DNA from 2 places in the Bradyrhizobium sp. B097 genome. Region 1 is predicted to be linked to the other one. Evidence: predicted binding sites of a transcription regulator. Region 1 holds the regulator's gene; the other holds the start of a gene.

The links. The regulator LexA, encoded in region 1, represses DNA repair genes until DNA is damaged. The targets are predictions, from matches to a motif close to TGTTCNNNNTGTGTTCNG.
Region 2: the regulator LexA is predicted to act here: its motif matches at 5,507-5,524, upstream of AAFG07_RS28375 (DNA repair protein).

Annotation. Positions count from the first base shown of each region.
Region 1 is NZ_CP152412.1:4,436,619-4,444,296, reverse strand. It holds gene AAFG07_RS20950 (HAD family phosphatase) at 1-294, shown strand, start outside; gene glp (gephyrin-like molybdotransferase Glp) at 314-1,525, shown strand; gene lexA (transcriptional repressor LexA) at 1,757-2,461, shown strand; gene AAFG07_RS20935 (hypothetical protein) at 2,718-3,146, shown strand; gene AAFG07_RS20930 (hypothetical protein) at 3,292-3,519, shown strand; gene AAFG07_RS20925 (ComEC/Rec2 family competence protein) at 3,516-5,207, opposite strand; gene AAFG07_RS20920 (hypothetical protein) at 5,433-5,975, opposite strand; gene AAFG07_RS20915 (hypothetical protein) at 5,972-6,505, opposite strand; gene AAFG07_RS20910 (hypothetical protein) at 7,083-7,678, shown strand, end outside.
Region 2 is NZ_CP152412.1:6,075,854-6,083,531, reverse strand. It holds gene AAFG07_RS28395 (CusA/CzcA family heavy metal efflux RND transporter) at 1-2,400, shown strand, start outside; gene AAFG07_RS28390 (hypothetical protein) at 2,397-2,768, shown strand; gene AAFG07_RS28385 (cation diffusion facilitator family transporter) at 2,798-3,667, shown strand; gene AAFG07_RS28380 (UdgX family uracil-DNA binding protein) at 3,965-5,398, opposite strand; gene AAFG07_RS28375 (DNA repair protein) at 5,596-6,390, shown strand; gene AAFG07_RS28370 (DNA polymerase Y family protein) at 6,578-7,678, shown strand, end outside.

The DNA of each region.
Region 1 (7,678 bases):
GCCTTCTCCAACACCAATCCGGCCCACGTTACGCATTTCTCGGCCGTCCATGCCGAGCTGCTCAGCCATTTCCGCACCGTCTTCCTGTCCTCGACGATCGGCCATCGGAAACCCGACGCCGAGGCCTACGATCATGTGGTAAAAGCCATCGGCGTGCCGGCGTCGCGGATCCTGTTCTTCGACGACCTGGCCGCCAACATCGAGGGCGCGCGGGCGCGCGGCCTTCATGCCATCCACGTGACATCGACGGATGACGTGGCGAGGGCTCTGACTGCACTTGGTATTGAACATTAGGATTGAAGGAGCTCCGAGCGTGGCCCTGATGCCGGTTGCCGATGCCCTGTCCGCCGTCCTCGCCGGCGCCGAACCGCTGCCGGAGGAGATGGTCGCGCTCGATGCCGCCTACCACCGCACCCTGGCGCGCGACCTCGCCGCGCTGCGCACCCAGCCGCCGCAGCCGATGTCGGCGATGGACGGCTATGCCGTGCGCGCGGCCGACGCCGGTGATCTGACGGCCCGGCTCAGAGTGATCGGCGAAGTCGCCGCCGGCCGGCCGCTCGAGCGAATGGTCGGCGCCGGCGAAGCGGTGCGAATTTTTACCGGCGGCGTGATCCCTAACGGCGCCGACGCCGTCATCATCCAGGAAGACACCGCCGTCGACGGCGACCACATCACGATCACCGAGCTAGCTGCCGCCGGACGGCACATCCGCCCGGCCGGCGTCGACTTCCGTGAAGGCGACGTACTGCTCGATGCCGGCAGCCGCCTCTCCGATCGCGCGCTGTCGCTGGCGGCCGCCATGAACTATCCGGAGCTTGCGGTGCACCGCCGTCCGAAGGTCGCGGTGCTGGCGACCGGCGACGAGCTGGTGATGCCGGGCTCGGAGCCCGGCGCCGGCCAGATCGTCTATTCCAACGGCTATGCGCTGCGGGCGCTGGCCCGCGCCGAAGGCGCCGAGACCGTCGATCTCGGGGTTGCCGCCGACACGGTGGAAGCCACCACCGCCGGCATCCGCCGGGCGCGCGAGACCGGTGCCGACATCCTGATCACGACCGGCGGCGCCTCGGTCGGCGACCACGACCTGGTCAAGCAGTCGCTGGAGGCCGAGGGCGTCAAGATGGCGTTCTGGCGGATCGCGATGCGGCCCGGCAAGCCGATGATGCATGGCCGGCTCGGCGCAATGCGGGTGATCGGCCTGCCCGGCAATCCGGTGTCCTCCTATGTCTGCGCCTTCCTGTTTCTGGTGCCGTTGATTCGGGCGTTGAGCGGCCGAAAAGCTGTTCATCATCGCCGCGCGAGCGCATTGCTCGGCCGCGACCTCGCCGCCAACGACCAGCGCGAGGACTATCTGCGGGCGCGTCTGGAGGCGCGCGAGGACGGCACGCTGATCGCAACGCCTGTCATGCAGCAGGACTCGTCCCTGCTCGGGAATCTCGCTGCGGCACGGGCACTTCTCGTGCGTCCACCGTTTGCGCCCGCCGCCGTCAAAGGCAGCGAATGCGAGATCCTGACACTGCCCGAGTGACGGCGCAGACCGCATCGCTTGAGCGCTCGCCGGATGCGTTCACCGGAAATTAAGTGGTTGCGGAACACATATCGAACATATAGTGTCCGTTCATGATTTGTTTCGAGTACTGGTGTGTACAAATGGGAGGCCGCGAGGGAGCGCTTGTGATGAGCACCGTGCTCCTGAGGTCAGGCCCCGCCTGAAAAGTCTCGGAATCGAACGACGCTACCAACCGGGGGAATACTCGAGATGCTCACGCGCAAACAGTACGAACTTCTGCGTTTCATCAATGAACGTCTGAAGGAGGCCGGCGTACCGCCCTCGTTCGACGAGATGAAGGATGCACTCGACCTGCGCTCGAAGTCCGGAATCCACCGCCTGATCACTGCACTGGAAGAGCGCGGCTTCATCCGCCGCCTGCCCAACCGCGCCCGCGCCATCGAAGTCATCAAGCTGCCCGAGCTCGCGGCCGGCGGCGGCAACGGCCGCCGCGGCTTCACCCCGAGCGTCATCGAAGGCACCCTCGGCAAGCGCACAAGCACGCCGCCGATCGCCGAGGACGACGGCAACCGTCCGGTCGCGGTCCCCGTGATGGGCCGGATCGCCGCCGGTACGCCGATCGAGGCGCTGCAGACCCGCAGCCACACCATCAGCGTACCGCCCGACATGCTTGGCTCCGGCGAGCACTATGCGCTGGAAGTGCGCGGCGACTCGATGGTCGATGCCGGTATCCTCGACGGCGACATGGCGCTGATCCAGCGCAACGACGTCGCCAACACCGGCGACATCGTGGTGGCGCTGATCGACGAGGAGGAAGCCACCCTGAAGCGCTTCCGCCGCCGCGGCGCGTCGATCGCGCTGGAGCCGGCCAACACCGCCTATGAAGTGCGCATTCTGCCGCCGAACCGGGTCCGCATCCAGGGCAAGCTGATCGGCCTCTATCGCAAATACTGAATTTCAAATACTTGCGGCGGCGGGGAACGAGCGACACATCGGATCGTTCCTTGGATGATAGGGTAGTGTGCTGTTTGCCCGATGCGCTCCGATACCTCTCACGCAGCGTCGCGTGTTTGTGATCGGGAGCGTTGGGCGACCAGTCGTACAATCGCCCAGAAACGAGGAGACACTCGTTCGCTATCGTCCACTCTGGTAGAGGCCCTATGCCTCAAGGAGAGGCACGGGTCGCTACCTCGATTAGAGGAGCCATCCGATGTGTGACTATAGTCTGCACGCCGTGGCGTCGCGCCCCGCCATTGTTGGAGAGACGCTGATCACCACGACTTTCCGCGGCACGTCGACCCGCGGCTTTGCTTCGGAGACCGATCCCACTGTCGCGGTCTGCATGCTGCCGGGCACCGAGCTCGCTTTCGCCGAGAACGTTCGCTACGACAGCCGCTGGATCTGGACCAAGACGATGAACTTCCGCGTCGGAGTGTTCAACGAAGTCGAGCCCGACGTTCCCGATCGCCATCATGACGCGGTCGAATTCCCCGACGGCAGCCATGTGCTGGTGACCCAACTCGTCGAGGGACAACGCGTCAGCGTGCTGCAATTGCCGGCACTGCATCCGCCGGTCGAGCAGAAGCCGAAGATAGTGGAGCGGCGCCCCTCCGCATTTGCGTCGCTGTTTTTGGGTTGAACGCATCGTCGCCGCGGGATGAGCTGTCCGGCGGCGGATGACCTAAGCGATTTCGAGCGACCCCGGACGCCGGGCTCCGGGGCGCAGCTGGAGAATTGCGTCGACGCGCGCCTTGGCGCATCATCGGGCACGGAGGACGTGCGTGGTGGTCGACAAGGTCACATGGCAAAAGGCTGGACGCGTCACGGAGCCGGGCCGCTACATGTTCCGGTTCGGCTGGCTGACGGTGACGGCTGACGACCTGAAGGTCTGGGAGCAATTCCCCGAGGCTTCCTTCACCCTCGTCAAGAAGCCCGACGCCGGCCCTGACTCCGACGAATACCATCTCGGCCTGTTCGAGTTGCCGACCGGCCCCTCACCCGACAACGGCTAATCTTCGCCCTGCAAATCGGTCTCGGCCGGCGTCGCATCCACGGCGGGCCGCGGCGCGCTGGCGGGTGTGCGTAGCGTCGTCTCGCTCTCGCCATCGCCGGGAACCGCCGGCGACCACGGCCGGTCGATCCCGCCGGGCTTGACCGCATCGATGGCGTAGCCGTCCCTGATGCGCCGCAGCACCAGCGCGCCGTGGCGCCGCAACCGCTCGGCATCGATCACCGAGGCCGCGCAGCCCCGCGGTGCCGGCCGCGCGGTCACGATCAGCGCCGCACGCTCGCAATCGTCGGCCAATGCCTCCGGCCGGCTCGCCAGCGCGACGAAGGCGCCGCCGGGCCCCTGCGTCACACAGCCGCTCGGATCGCAAGAGACGCCCTCGCCGAGCGACGCGTCGGTCGCGGTCCGCGCATCGGCATCCGCCGCCAGCCACTCCTTGACGAGGAAGGCGTCCTTCGCGCTGTGCATGAGATGCAGCCGGCCGTCGCCGCCCCGCACCGCAACGTTGCGACCGTCGGCGGAGACCAGCACGTCCGGCTGCGGCACCCGCAGCGCCCAGACCGAGGCCACCACCAACAGCACCGCGCCCGACCAGCGCAGCGGCGTGCGCAACAGCCCGAGCAGGATGAGACCCGTGCTTGCCACGACCATCGGCCCGATTCCGAACGCCGCCATCCGGCCGACCGCGCCCGGCAGCGCAGCAACCCATTGCGTCACCAGGATCATCCAGTCGATGCCGAACCCCATGATCGCCCAGAACACGCCGTCGAAACCGAACGGCATGGCGAGCAGCCCGAGCAGGCCGGCCGGCATCACGACCGCCGACACCACCGGCATCGCCGCAAGGTTCGCCAGCAGCCCGTAGGGTGTCACGCGGTGAAAATGGAACGCGGCGTAGGGCGTCGTCGCGAGCCCCGCCACCAGCGAGGCCAGCATCAGCATCGTGAGCTCACGCCCGCCCCATAGCGCAACCCGTGCGGTCGCCGAATGGTCGGGCGACGCCAGCAGGTTCGGCAGTCCGATCTGCACCAGCGCCACCAGCCCGAGCGTCGCCGCAAACGACATCTGGAAGCTCGGATGCACCAGCGCTTCCGGCGCGATCGCGAGCACGATCAGCGCCGCCACCGCCAGCGTGCGGAAGGTGATCGCGCGGCGGTCGACGATCACCGCGATCAGCACCACGGCCGTCATGAAGAACGATCGCTGGGTCGCGACCTCCGCCCCCGACAGCAGCAGGTAGAACGCCGCCGCGACGAGCGCGGCCGCCGCCGCCCATTTCTTGATCGGGTGCCCGGCCGTCAGCGCCGGAAACAGCGCAAGCAGCGCCCGGATCGTGAAGAATACGACGCCCGCGACCACCGCCATGTGGTAGCCGGAGATCGACAGCACATGGCCGAGCCCGGAGATGAACATCGCGTCGTTGACCGGCGTCGTGATCGCATCGCGCCGGCCGGTCAGCAGTGCCGTTGCGATCGCGCGCTGATCGCCATCGAGCGTGGTGCGGATGCGCGCGTCGATGGCATCGCGCAGCCACTGCATGAATGCGGCATAGCGCAGCGCGAGACCGCCAGTTGCCGGCGGCTCCCTGGTCTTCACTGCGCCCATCACGAAACCGGATGCGCCGATACCCTGGAAATAGAGATCGCGGCCGAAATCATAGGAGCCCGGACGCTGCGGCCCGAGCGGCGGCATCAGCCGATAATAATCGGCTCAACATATTGATATTACTGCAATAATATACTAAGCCGTATGCCAGCCCACAGATCAACCCACAAACAGCCTTCCCGCCCCTGACGTCGCCGATGGCACAGGCCCTGCAATCTAAGCTGTGCTGGGGATTTCAGTGTCCCAGTTCAGGAAGAAAACGCCGCCGGGCGTGTATTTGTGAGACCGGCGGCGTCTTTTATTGGGACGGGATCAAATCCAAGCAGCCGCCCAGTCCGTTAGACGCTCCGGAAGTGGCTTGTCGAGCAGGCCGGCGACCAGCACAGCGAGCGCCGCGCCTTCGACGTCACCTGCGAAGCCTGAATCGAACTCGACGTTGTTGCCGTCCCATTCGAAATGCAGAACCGCAGAGGCTACCGCCCGCATGCCCTCGATGGTTCTCGGTCGTATCGTGATCACCCGGGCAAACATCGCCCGCAGCCGATCCATGGCATCCTCAAACTCGGCCGTCGCCGCCGTGACGCCCACCGCCTCATCGATAGCGTCGATAGCAGCAGTGTATGCTGCCACGGTGCCGAACGAACGGGCCTCAGGGTAGGACCGACTGGCTATATCGTACAGACGACCGCTCTCATCGTTTAATGCATCCCTATGCCGCGCTAATTCGACGAACTGCCGCGCGAGCTCGATTAGCTCGGCATCGGGATTTGCCGATGTCGCGGTTGATGCCGTGGCCGGAGCCGCCGCGGCGGCGGCCATGATCTGCAGGCCAAGTCTCCGGGATATCGGCTTCATGCCAGCACCCCTTTCTGCCAGTCCTGCGTCTCGGCCCCCTGTTCGTATAGGCCCTCAAGGTCGGCAATGCCGCACTCGGCGGGATCACGCTCAAGGTCGCGACGGCCGCCTGCGGCCCAGCGCACCTGGCTGTGATCGTGATCCAGGGCGCCAAGGGCTGGCTCCAGATCGGCGTGATCCAACTCGGCGTCGACTTCGACCCGCTCCTCGCCAAGGCGCTGCCGGTTGCAGCGTTCTTGGTTCAGCATGCGGTCGAAGCTACCGAGGTCCGGCTCACGGTCGTCGCCGCCACCGCCACGCCCCTGCCCGGGGAAGGCCTCTTGGGTACCGAGCGACGGCTCGAAGTCCTCGTCCGGCTCCCGCTCCATATGCTGGTCCGTATCGTCGAGAAACCGGACCAACCAGTCTATCTCGTCCCGCGCCTCTTTGCGGAGGCGACCAATGGTCTGGAAGATCTTTTCAGGGGGAAGGTCGGTTCGGAAATATAGCTCGCCAGCGGACTGCGCTGGGACTCCCAAGGGTGCTTTCATGGTGCTTCTCTGGAATTGCCGGCTTGTCACGGCCGGGTGCCAGCGGACAGCGCTGGCGCCGGGAGGGTGACAACACCGCCAGAGACGATGCGCAACGGCCTTCCCCTTGCGGGTCTTGTATAGCCGCCGCTCTCCCGGCATAATGCGCCGGTTCGCGCCGACGGCTATCGGCACGTTCGATTTCGATGGCGACGGATGATCCCGGCAAGGATCGCCCTGCCATCGCTCTGGTACCAAACTGGCCCGGCAAGGCCTTTGGCGGGAGTTGTCACGCTCCGCCCCCATCCCACCTGATTTGCAGGCGAACAGCAAGCCCCCTTGGGGCGGCTTTCGCGCGTCGCAAGCCAGCCATATCCCCAAGCAGCCTTCCGCTGTGCACTGGCATATCGAGGATTCCGGGACGTGCGCTGCAGCGAGCCTCGCAAGTGCGTCCGAATGGCATTTCGATCTTCCCGCTCAAAATCGGGAGGCGGTCGCCATGACGACACAGCTTTGTCGACGATGCGAACAGGTTCTGCCCTTAGCCAATTTCCATCGAGCGGCTCGCGACCACGTTCAGAGAATATGTGCGCTCTGCATGGGCGACATCATCGGTGGCCAAGAGTTCACGATGAACTCGACCGAAGCCGCGACCATCATAGAGCGCCTCGAGTCGGGCGAGGCCCTTCGAACGATCATCGGTGGTTTTGGCCGCACGCCAATCTGTTCGCGTAAGGCCTTCTTTAGGCACTGCGAGTTGCATCCGGAATGGGGTCGGAGAGCGCTGGCGCTGGCTAACGCGAGAAGCAAATCTCGCGTCTTAGATGGTTGTAAAAAGCGCGTCGCCGCTCGCACGCATTGTTCGCGCGGCCACGAGCTCACCCCCGAGAATACGACCCTCGTGATAGTCAAGCGCAACGGCTGGCGACATCGCGAGTGCAAGATCTGCCGTGCTCAGTGGAACTTGCGAGGCCGCTACACCAGGGAGCAATTAGCCAAGGTGGTCGACATAGTGAAAGGCGGCGGCACGCTTACAGACGCCACGAAGGGCAAAGGTGCCATTATCAAATGTGTCGGGCTGCAAACGGCCTTCCGGGATAATCCAGCATTGGAAGCCGAGCTTCGTCCACTTTCTCAGTTGCATGCTAGGGCGAAGCTGAAGTTGGCGTGGGGCAACTGGAGGTCGACACGCCC
Region 2 (7,678 bases), 1.6 Mb from region 1:
GTCAGGGAAGGCAAGGACCTGCGCACGGGCGCGGCGACGTTGAATGGGAAAGAAGTCGTGTTGGGCACCGCGATGCTCCTGATCGGCGAGAACAGCCGTACCGTGGCGCAGCGGGTCGCGGCCAAGATCAAGGAGATCGGGAGGACGCTGCCGGATGGTGTGATCGCCCACGCCGTCTATGACCGGGCCCGCCTGGTCGAGGCGACAATCGAGACGGTTCAGGGCAATCTGGCCGAAGGCGCTCTGCTGGTCGTCGTTGTGTTGTTCCTGACGCTTGGAAACTTCCGGGCAGCCATCGCGACCGCGTGCGTCATACCGCTGTCCATGCTGTTCGCCATCACCGGGATGGTGGAGAACCGCGTCAGCGCGAACCTGATGAGTCTGGGCGCGATCGATTTCGGCATCATCATCGATGGCGCGGTCATTATCGTCGAGAATTGCCTGCGGTTGCTGGCGGCAGAGCAACACCGGCTCGGTCGCCCGCTCGATCGTCGCGAGCGTTTCGAAACCATCCTCGCCGGATCGCGAGAGGTGGTCCGCCCCAGCCTGTTCGGAACGTTCATTATCGCCATCGTCTATCTGCCGATCCTGACGCTCACCGGCGTCGAGGGAAAAATGTTTACGCCGATGGCGCTGACCGTGCTGATGGCGCTCGCGGGTGCCAGCATCCTGTCAGTCACCTTCGTACCTGCCGCGGTCGCCCTGCTCGTCAGCGGCAAGATGTCCGAACATGAGAATCTCCTGATGAGGGGCGCGCGGCGCGTTTACGCGCCGCTGCTCGCGGCCTCGATCCGGAACAGATCCGGCGTCGCCGTCATCGCCGCGCTCCTGGTCGTGGTCTGCGGGATAGCCGCATCGCGCATGGGCACCGAATTCATCCCCAGTCTCGACGAAGGCGACGTTTCCTTCGAGGCGATCCGCATCCCGGGAACCAGCCTGACACAATCGGTGGAGATGCAGGCCATGGTCGAGCGGAGGCTCGCGACCCTTCCGGAAGTGAAAGAGGTCTTCGCGCGCACGGGGACGGCGGAGGTCGCAACAGACCCGATGCCACCGTCCGGCTCCGACGGCTACGTGATGCTGAAGCCCCGGAAGGAGTGGCCCGATCCCGGCAAGCCGAAGGCCGCAGTCGTATCCGACATCCAGGCGGCGGCCGAAGACGTCCCCGGAAACGCTTATGGATTCTCGCAGCCGATCCAGCAGCGCATGAACGAGACGGTGTCCGGCATCCGGAGCGATGTGGGTGTCAAGATCTTCGGCGACGATCTGAGCGAACTCGTCCAGGCCGCCGCGAAGGTCCAGGCCATCATGCAGAAGGTCCGGGGCGCCGAGGACGTCAAGACAGAGCAGGCTACGGGGCTGCCGGTGCTTACCGTCAAGCTGAATCGTCAGGCGCTGTCGCGTTACGGGATCAACGTCAGAGACGTCCAAAATCTGGTGGAGATCGCTGTCGGCGGCAAAAGCGCGGGTCGCGTGTTTGAGGGGGACCGGCGCTTCGACATCGTCGTACGGCTACCGGAAGAGCTTCGCTCCGACATCGAGGCGATCAAGTCGCTGCCCGTTCCGTTGCCGCCGACCGACGGCCAGACCAAGGCGACGCCGGCCCTGTGGGGCAACTCGCCGCTCGCTCAGATGCGCTACGTGCCACTTTCGGAAGTTGCCCAGATCGATCTGGCGCCGGGGCCAAATCTGATCAGCCGCGAGGACGGCAAACGACGCATCGTCGTCACTGCGAACGTGCGGGGTCGAGACCTCGGCTCATTCATCGCCGATGCCCAAAACCAGATCGTGACAAAGGTTAAACTCCCGCCCGGTTACTGGGTCGGGTGGGGCGGCCAGTTCGAGCAGCTCGTCTCGGCGACGCAGCGCCTGACGGTGGTCGTGCCGTTCGCGCTGCTTCTGATCTTCCTCCTGCTCTTCATGAGCTTGGGATCGGTTCCCGACGCGTTACTTGTGTTCAGCGGGGTCCCGCTCGCCCTGACCGGCGGCGTCGCGGCGCTGCTGTTGCGCGGGATTCCGCTTTCGATCAGTGCCGGCATCGGCTTCATCGCGTTGTCCGGCGTGGCGGTGCTCAACGGTCTGGTCATCATCACCTTCATCGAACGGCTGCGCAGCGAAGGCAGGCCCCTGGTCGAGGCGGTCAGTGAAGGTGCGTTGACCAGGCTCCGGCCGGTCCTGATGACCGCGCTCGTTGCCTCGCTCGGTTTCGTTCCGATGGCAATCGCGACCGGCGCCGGCGCGGAGGTCCAGCGGCCGCTGGCGACCGTCGTCATCGGCGGGATCATATCGTCGACCATCCTCACCCTGTTAGTGCTGCCGGCGCTCTACGTCCTCTTCCGGCGGGAAGAGCCGTCCAGCGCGCAATCGAACTCATCCGCCCGGGAAGGAGCCATGTCATGAAATACGTACTGTTGGTGATCGCATCCATCTTGTTTGCCGCGCCGGTTTCCGCCGAGGACTACGAAAAAGGGCCGAACGGCGGCCTGATGCTCGACGTGGCCGGCATTGATGCCGAACTTCTGACGTCGGGTAACACGGTCACCATCAACGTCTTCGAGGCTTTCAAGGCGAAGCCGGTGTCGACCAAGGGGTATGTCGGCGCCGTATTGATAGCCGGCGGACAGAGCCGCGAAACAGTCACCCTTGCCTCCCAAGGCGAGAATTCGCTGAAGGGTGAGGCGAAGAATCCAATCCCTGCCGGTGCGACGATTACCCTCACGATCAAAACCGCCGAGGGGAAGTCGGGCCAGGTAAAATTCAAGAAGTAGGCTCAAGGACGCGATGCGAGGATATGCGAATGACGAAGACCGACATAGCCGAAGCCGTGCGCTACCGCGTCACGGGCATGGATTGCTCGGCCTGTGCTGCCAAGGTCGAAGCCGCGGCGCGGTCGGTCGCTGGCGTGCGGGATGCGAGGGTTTCGATCGCATCCCAGGAGATGACCCTTCGGACGGAAGACGGGACGGCACCGCTGCTCGAGGTCGAGCGCTCGATCACCGGGCTCGGCTACCGGCTCGCGCGCATCGATGCAGACGAGGACGACAAGGTACCGGACCTCTCGCATGTGTCGCCGGCCTACAAGCGTGCCCTTTGGATCGTGGTTCTGTTGAATGCCGGCTATGGCGTCATCGAGATCGTCGGCGGCTTCCTCGCCGGCTCGCAATCGGTGAAGGCCGATGCGCTCGATTTCATCGGCGATGGCGTGATCTCGTTTCTGGGACTGGTCGCGGTGGGCTGGGGGTTGGCGGCGCGCGCCAAGGCCGCTTTGCTACAGGGAATCTTCTTGGGCATTTTGGGAGCCGGAGTTCTCGTCGTGACGGCCTATCGCGTGGTGGTGCAGCATGAGCCGGAAGCTCAGCTGATGGGGATACTCGCCCTCGTTGGACTTGTCGTGAACGTGATGGCTGCGGTGGTGCTCCTTCCGCACCGGCACGGGGACGCTAACGTGCGTGCGGTGTGGCTGTTCAGCCGCAACGATGCCATCGGTAACGTCGCGGTCGTGATCGCCGCGCTGCTGGTTGCCTGGACGCAAACGCCGTGGCCCGACTTGGTCGTGGCGGTCGTCATTGCCGCTCTGTTTCTGCAGTCGTCCTTTGCCATCATACGGGACGCACGAAACGACCTGAGCAACGCCCCGTCGGCCAATCCTCAACGATCAAAAGCTTAGAGGATATTTACATGTCTCTACCCGGACGCCCACGACGCTAGTCACCAGCCATCCGGCGCGTGCTGCGAGCAGGTGAGTGAGGAGGGGAGTGCGAGATGAGGTGGCGCGCCGCACGATTGGGGCTAGCAAACCGCGCAGCGCGCCCGCCTCAGGTACGTCATGGCGTGAACATGACGCCCGATACCTATGGAACACGTCACAGTACCACGGATCAATTAAAGGTTGTAGGTTTTTGTCAGCGTCCAGAAACAATTTCACGTTGAAGTGTTGTCCCTGGTTCCGCCGGATTGGCGCAACTCAGGCCGCGCGGGCCGAACTACGCAACTGATCTGCGGCAATTTTCAGGTCGTCAATAAAGCGCTGATATTCCAGCGTTTTGGCTTTCTCGTCGGGCAGCCGCAACAGGTAGGACGGATGTACGGTGACGAGCACCTTGGTTCCGTCGTGATCGATGAGGCGGCCGCGGTTCTTGTTGATCGGGGTGATCTTGCCGAGCACGCTCTGCGCTGCGGTGGCGCCGAGTGCCACCACGAGTTCCGGCCTGATGGCGTCGAGCTCGCGCGCGTACCACTGGCGGCAGGCGCGGATCTCCTGTGTGCCCGGCTTCTGGTGCAGCCGGATCTTGCCGCGCGGCACGAATTTGAAATGCTTCACCGCGTTGGTGATGTAGACCGTGGCGCGCGCGATGCCGGCGTCCTCAAGCGCGCGATCGAGCATCTGCCCGGCCGGTCCGACAAAGGGATGGCCTGCGAGATCTTCCTTGTCGCCGGGCTGCTCGCCGACCAGCATCAGCGTCGCGCTTTGCGGCCCTTCGCCGAACACGGTCTGGGTTGCGTCCTTCCATAGCGGGCAGGCGCGGCAATCGGCGGCCTCTTCGCGCAAGGCAGCAATCGTGTCGTGCGCTTGCGTGTCGTGAGTTTGCTTACGGGCCATCGGCTCATCCTGCGGCTTCCGCGGCTCGGCCGCCTTGCGTGCGATGAAGGGGCCGCTGGTCATGCGCATGGCGTCTTCGATCAGCGGCTTGATGATCGAGTCCTCGGGCAGGTTCCTCCAATAGGCCTGCGGCGTCTCCATCACTTTCAGCCGCGCGGGATTGAAGAGGCCGTTGTCATGACGCCGCCAGGCCTCCTCGAGCCGATCCTCGCTCGGCACCTCGGATTTGGCGACGCCCGGCGAGATCGAGATCGCGTGCCCGTCCCAATGCGCGCAGACGTCGGGAGTCAGAATCGACCACGGCATGTCGGCGAAGCGGCCGGCGAAGAAAGGTGCGGCGAACTCGACGATGCGATGCTCCGGCTCGAACCAGGCGACATAATGCGCCGTCCGCTCGCGGCCGATCTCGCGGAAGCGGAGCTGCGCGTGCATCCTGTCGATGTCGCGATAGACCGCGCGCGCCATCGCGTGGACCTCGGCCACATCAGGATCATCAGTCGCGCTGAGCAGATCATGGTGGCTGCGCAGCCGCCAGAGCAGGCGATAGAGCAGGGAGAAGCGCGTGTCATTGCGATGCAGGATCGCGGTCTTTGCGAGCTCGACGAAAATGGCTGTCACGTTGAACCGCGCCTGTGGCGCATCGGGCAAGTCATTCACGCAGGAGGCTGACGAGAGTTCGTCGTCCTTGCGTACGGTCCACGTGACCTCCGCAGGCTTCACATCATTCAGCGCCAATCGCCGCGCGGCCTTGCGCCAGCCCTCGAAGTCGGTGTCGTTGTCGAGCACGATGATACGCATGCGATTGCTCCGTTTCCGCTTCGGCGGCTGCTGAATCCCATTGATTTCATTCATGAATCGATGAGCTCACCAATCCGATTGACTCCGCGGGCCCTGTTAGCTTTATATTAGAACATATCATGAACAAATGAGCCAGTCCCTGGTTCTCTGTTCTGGTCAGTGACGGCCTCAAATTTTGGTTGGGAAGGAGCGGCGCAATGAACGGCGCACGCACGGGTACGCTTGCGTCTCTGCGCGGCAGCATCGCGCGCATCGAGGCGCCATCGGAGGCAGCGATGCGGAACCGCATCGCGCTTGGACACACGAGCGCAGACGCGATGCTGCGCGGCGGGCTTGCACCGGCCGCGCTGCACGAGGTGTTCGCGGCCGGTCATCAAGGCGGCGCGGCGACCGGCTTCATCGCCGGGCTCGCCGGACGGGTGTCAGCGCGCAAGCCGCTGGTCTGGGTGCGGCAGGATTTTTCCGATCGCGAAAACGGCGCGCTGTCGATGCGCGGGCTTGCCGAGCTCGGCCTCGATCCGCGCCTCTTGGTCACCGTGCGTGCCGCCGATGTCGACAGCGGCCTGCGCACCGCGGCCGACGCGCTCGCCTGCGATGCGCTCGGCGCGGTCGTGCTGGAAATCTGGGGCGATGCGCGCCAGCTCGATCTCGTCGCCAGCCGCAAACTGACCCTGGCCGCGCAAGCCTCCGGCGTCACCGCGCTGGTGTTGCGGATCGCGGCGACTCCGATCCCCTCGACCGCGGAGACGCGCTGGATCGTGCGCGCGGCGCATTCGCCGCCCGGCCATGCCGCAAGCGCCTGGGGCGCGCCGCGCTTCGAGGCCGAACTCGTGCGCAATCGTCATGGCCCGGTCGGGCGATGGATCATGGAATGGAAGTGTGATGAGTGCCAATTCAGTGAACCGTCGGCGTATCCTCAGCCTGTGGCTGCCACGCCTACCCATCGACCGCATCAAGCGCAAGCGCGCGCAGGACATCGCCTCGCAAGCTGATGCGCATGCCGTTGTGCCAACCGACACACGGGCGGTGGTAGGGCTCCCTCTCCCGCTTGCGGGGGAGGGTTGGGGTGGGGGTCTCGCCACGAGTCCCGCTGAGGAGAGAGCCCCCACCCGGATCGCATCTCGCGATGCGATCCGGCCTCCCCCGCAAGCGGGAGAGGCGAAGAAAGAACCTCGCTTTCTGCAAGTGCAAAAACTCCCCAGCGTCGTCGTCGCAAAGGACCACAACGCGATCCTGTTGCATGCGATCGACGAGGCGGCGGTGCGGGCCGGGCTGTCGATCGGGCTGCCGCTTGCCAATGCGCGGGCGATCTGCCCGGAGCTTACGGTCTACGACGCCGACCCCGCCGCCGATCTGAAGACGCTGAATGACATCGCCGACTGGTGCGACCGCTTCACGCCGCTGGTCGCGCTCGATCCGCCTTACGGGCTGTTTCTCGACATCACCGGCTGCGCGCATCTGTTCGGTGGCGAGCGCGCGCTGCTGCAGATCGTGACCAATGCGCTGAGCCGGCGCGGCTTTGCCGTCAGCGCGGCGATTGCCGGCACCTCGATCGCGGCGCGCACGCTGACGCGTTATACCTCGGGGCAGATCATCGCCGATGGCGCAGAGGCGGAGGCGGTCGGCCCGCTGCCGGTGTCGGCGCTCGGCGCCGATGCCACAATCACCACCGGCCTGCGCCGCGCCGGCCTGAAGACCATCGGCGATGTCGCCTCGCGCGCGCCGCATGAGATCTCGGCGCGGTTCGGCGCTGATTTCACGACCCTGCTCGGCCACGCGCTCGGGCGGGGCGATGTCCCGATCAGTCCGCGCAAGCCGCTGCCCGATTACATCGTCGAGAAGCGTTTCCCCGAGCCGATCGCGACCGACACCGTGATCGCGCTGACGCTCTCAAGCCTTGCCAAGACGCTGGTTGCGGCGATGGACAAGCAGGGCAAGGGCGCGCGGCAGCTGGAAGCGAGCTTCTTCCGCACCGACGGCGCGGTGCGCGCGATCATGGTCGAGACCGGGCGGCCGGTGACGCGGCCGGAGATGATCGACCGCCTGTTCCGCGAGCGGCTCGATGCGCTCAACGATCCGCTCGACCCCGGCTTCGGCTTCGATCTCATTCGCCTCGCCGCGGGGCGTACCGAAATCGTGGTGCAGCAGCAGCGCGATCTCGACACCACGGTGCACGACAATGACGAGATCTCGGCGCTGATCGACCGCATCGCCGCCCGCATCGGGGGCAAACGCGTCGTCGTGCATCTGCCGCTGGAGAGCCACATCCCCGAACGCGCT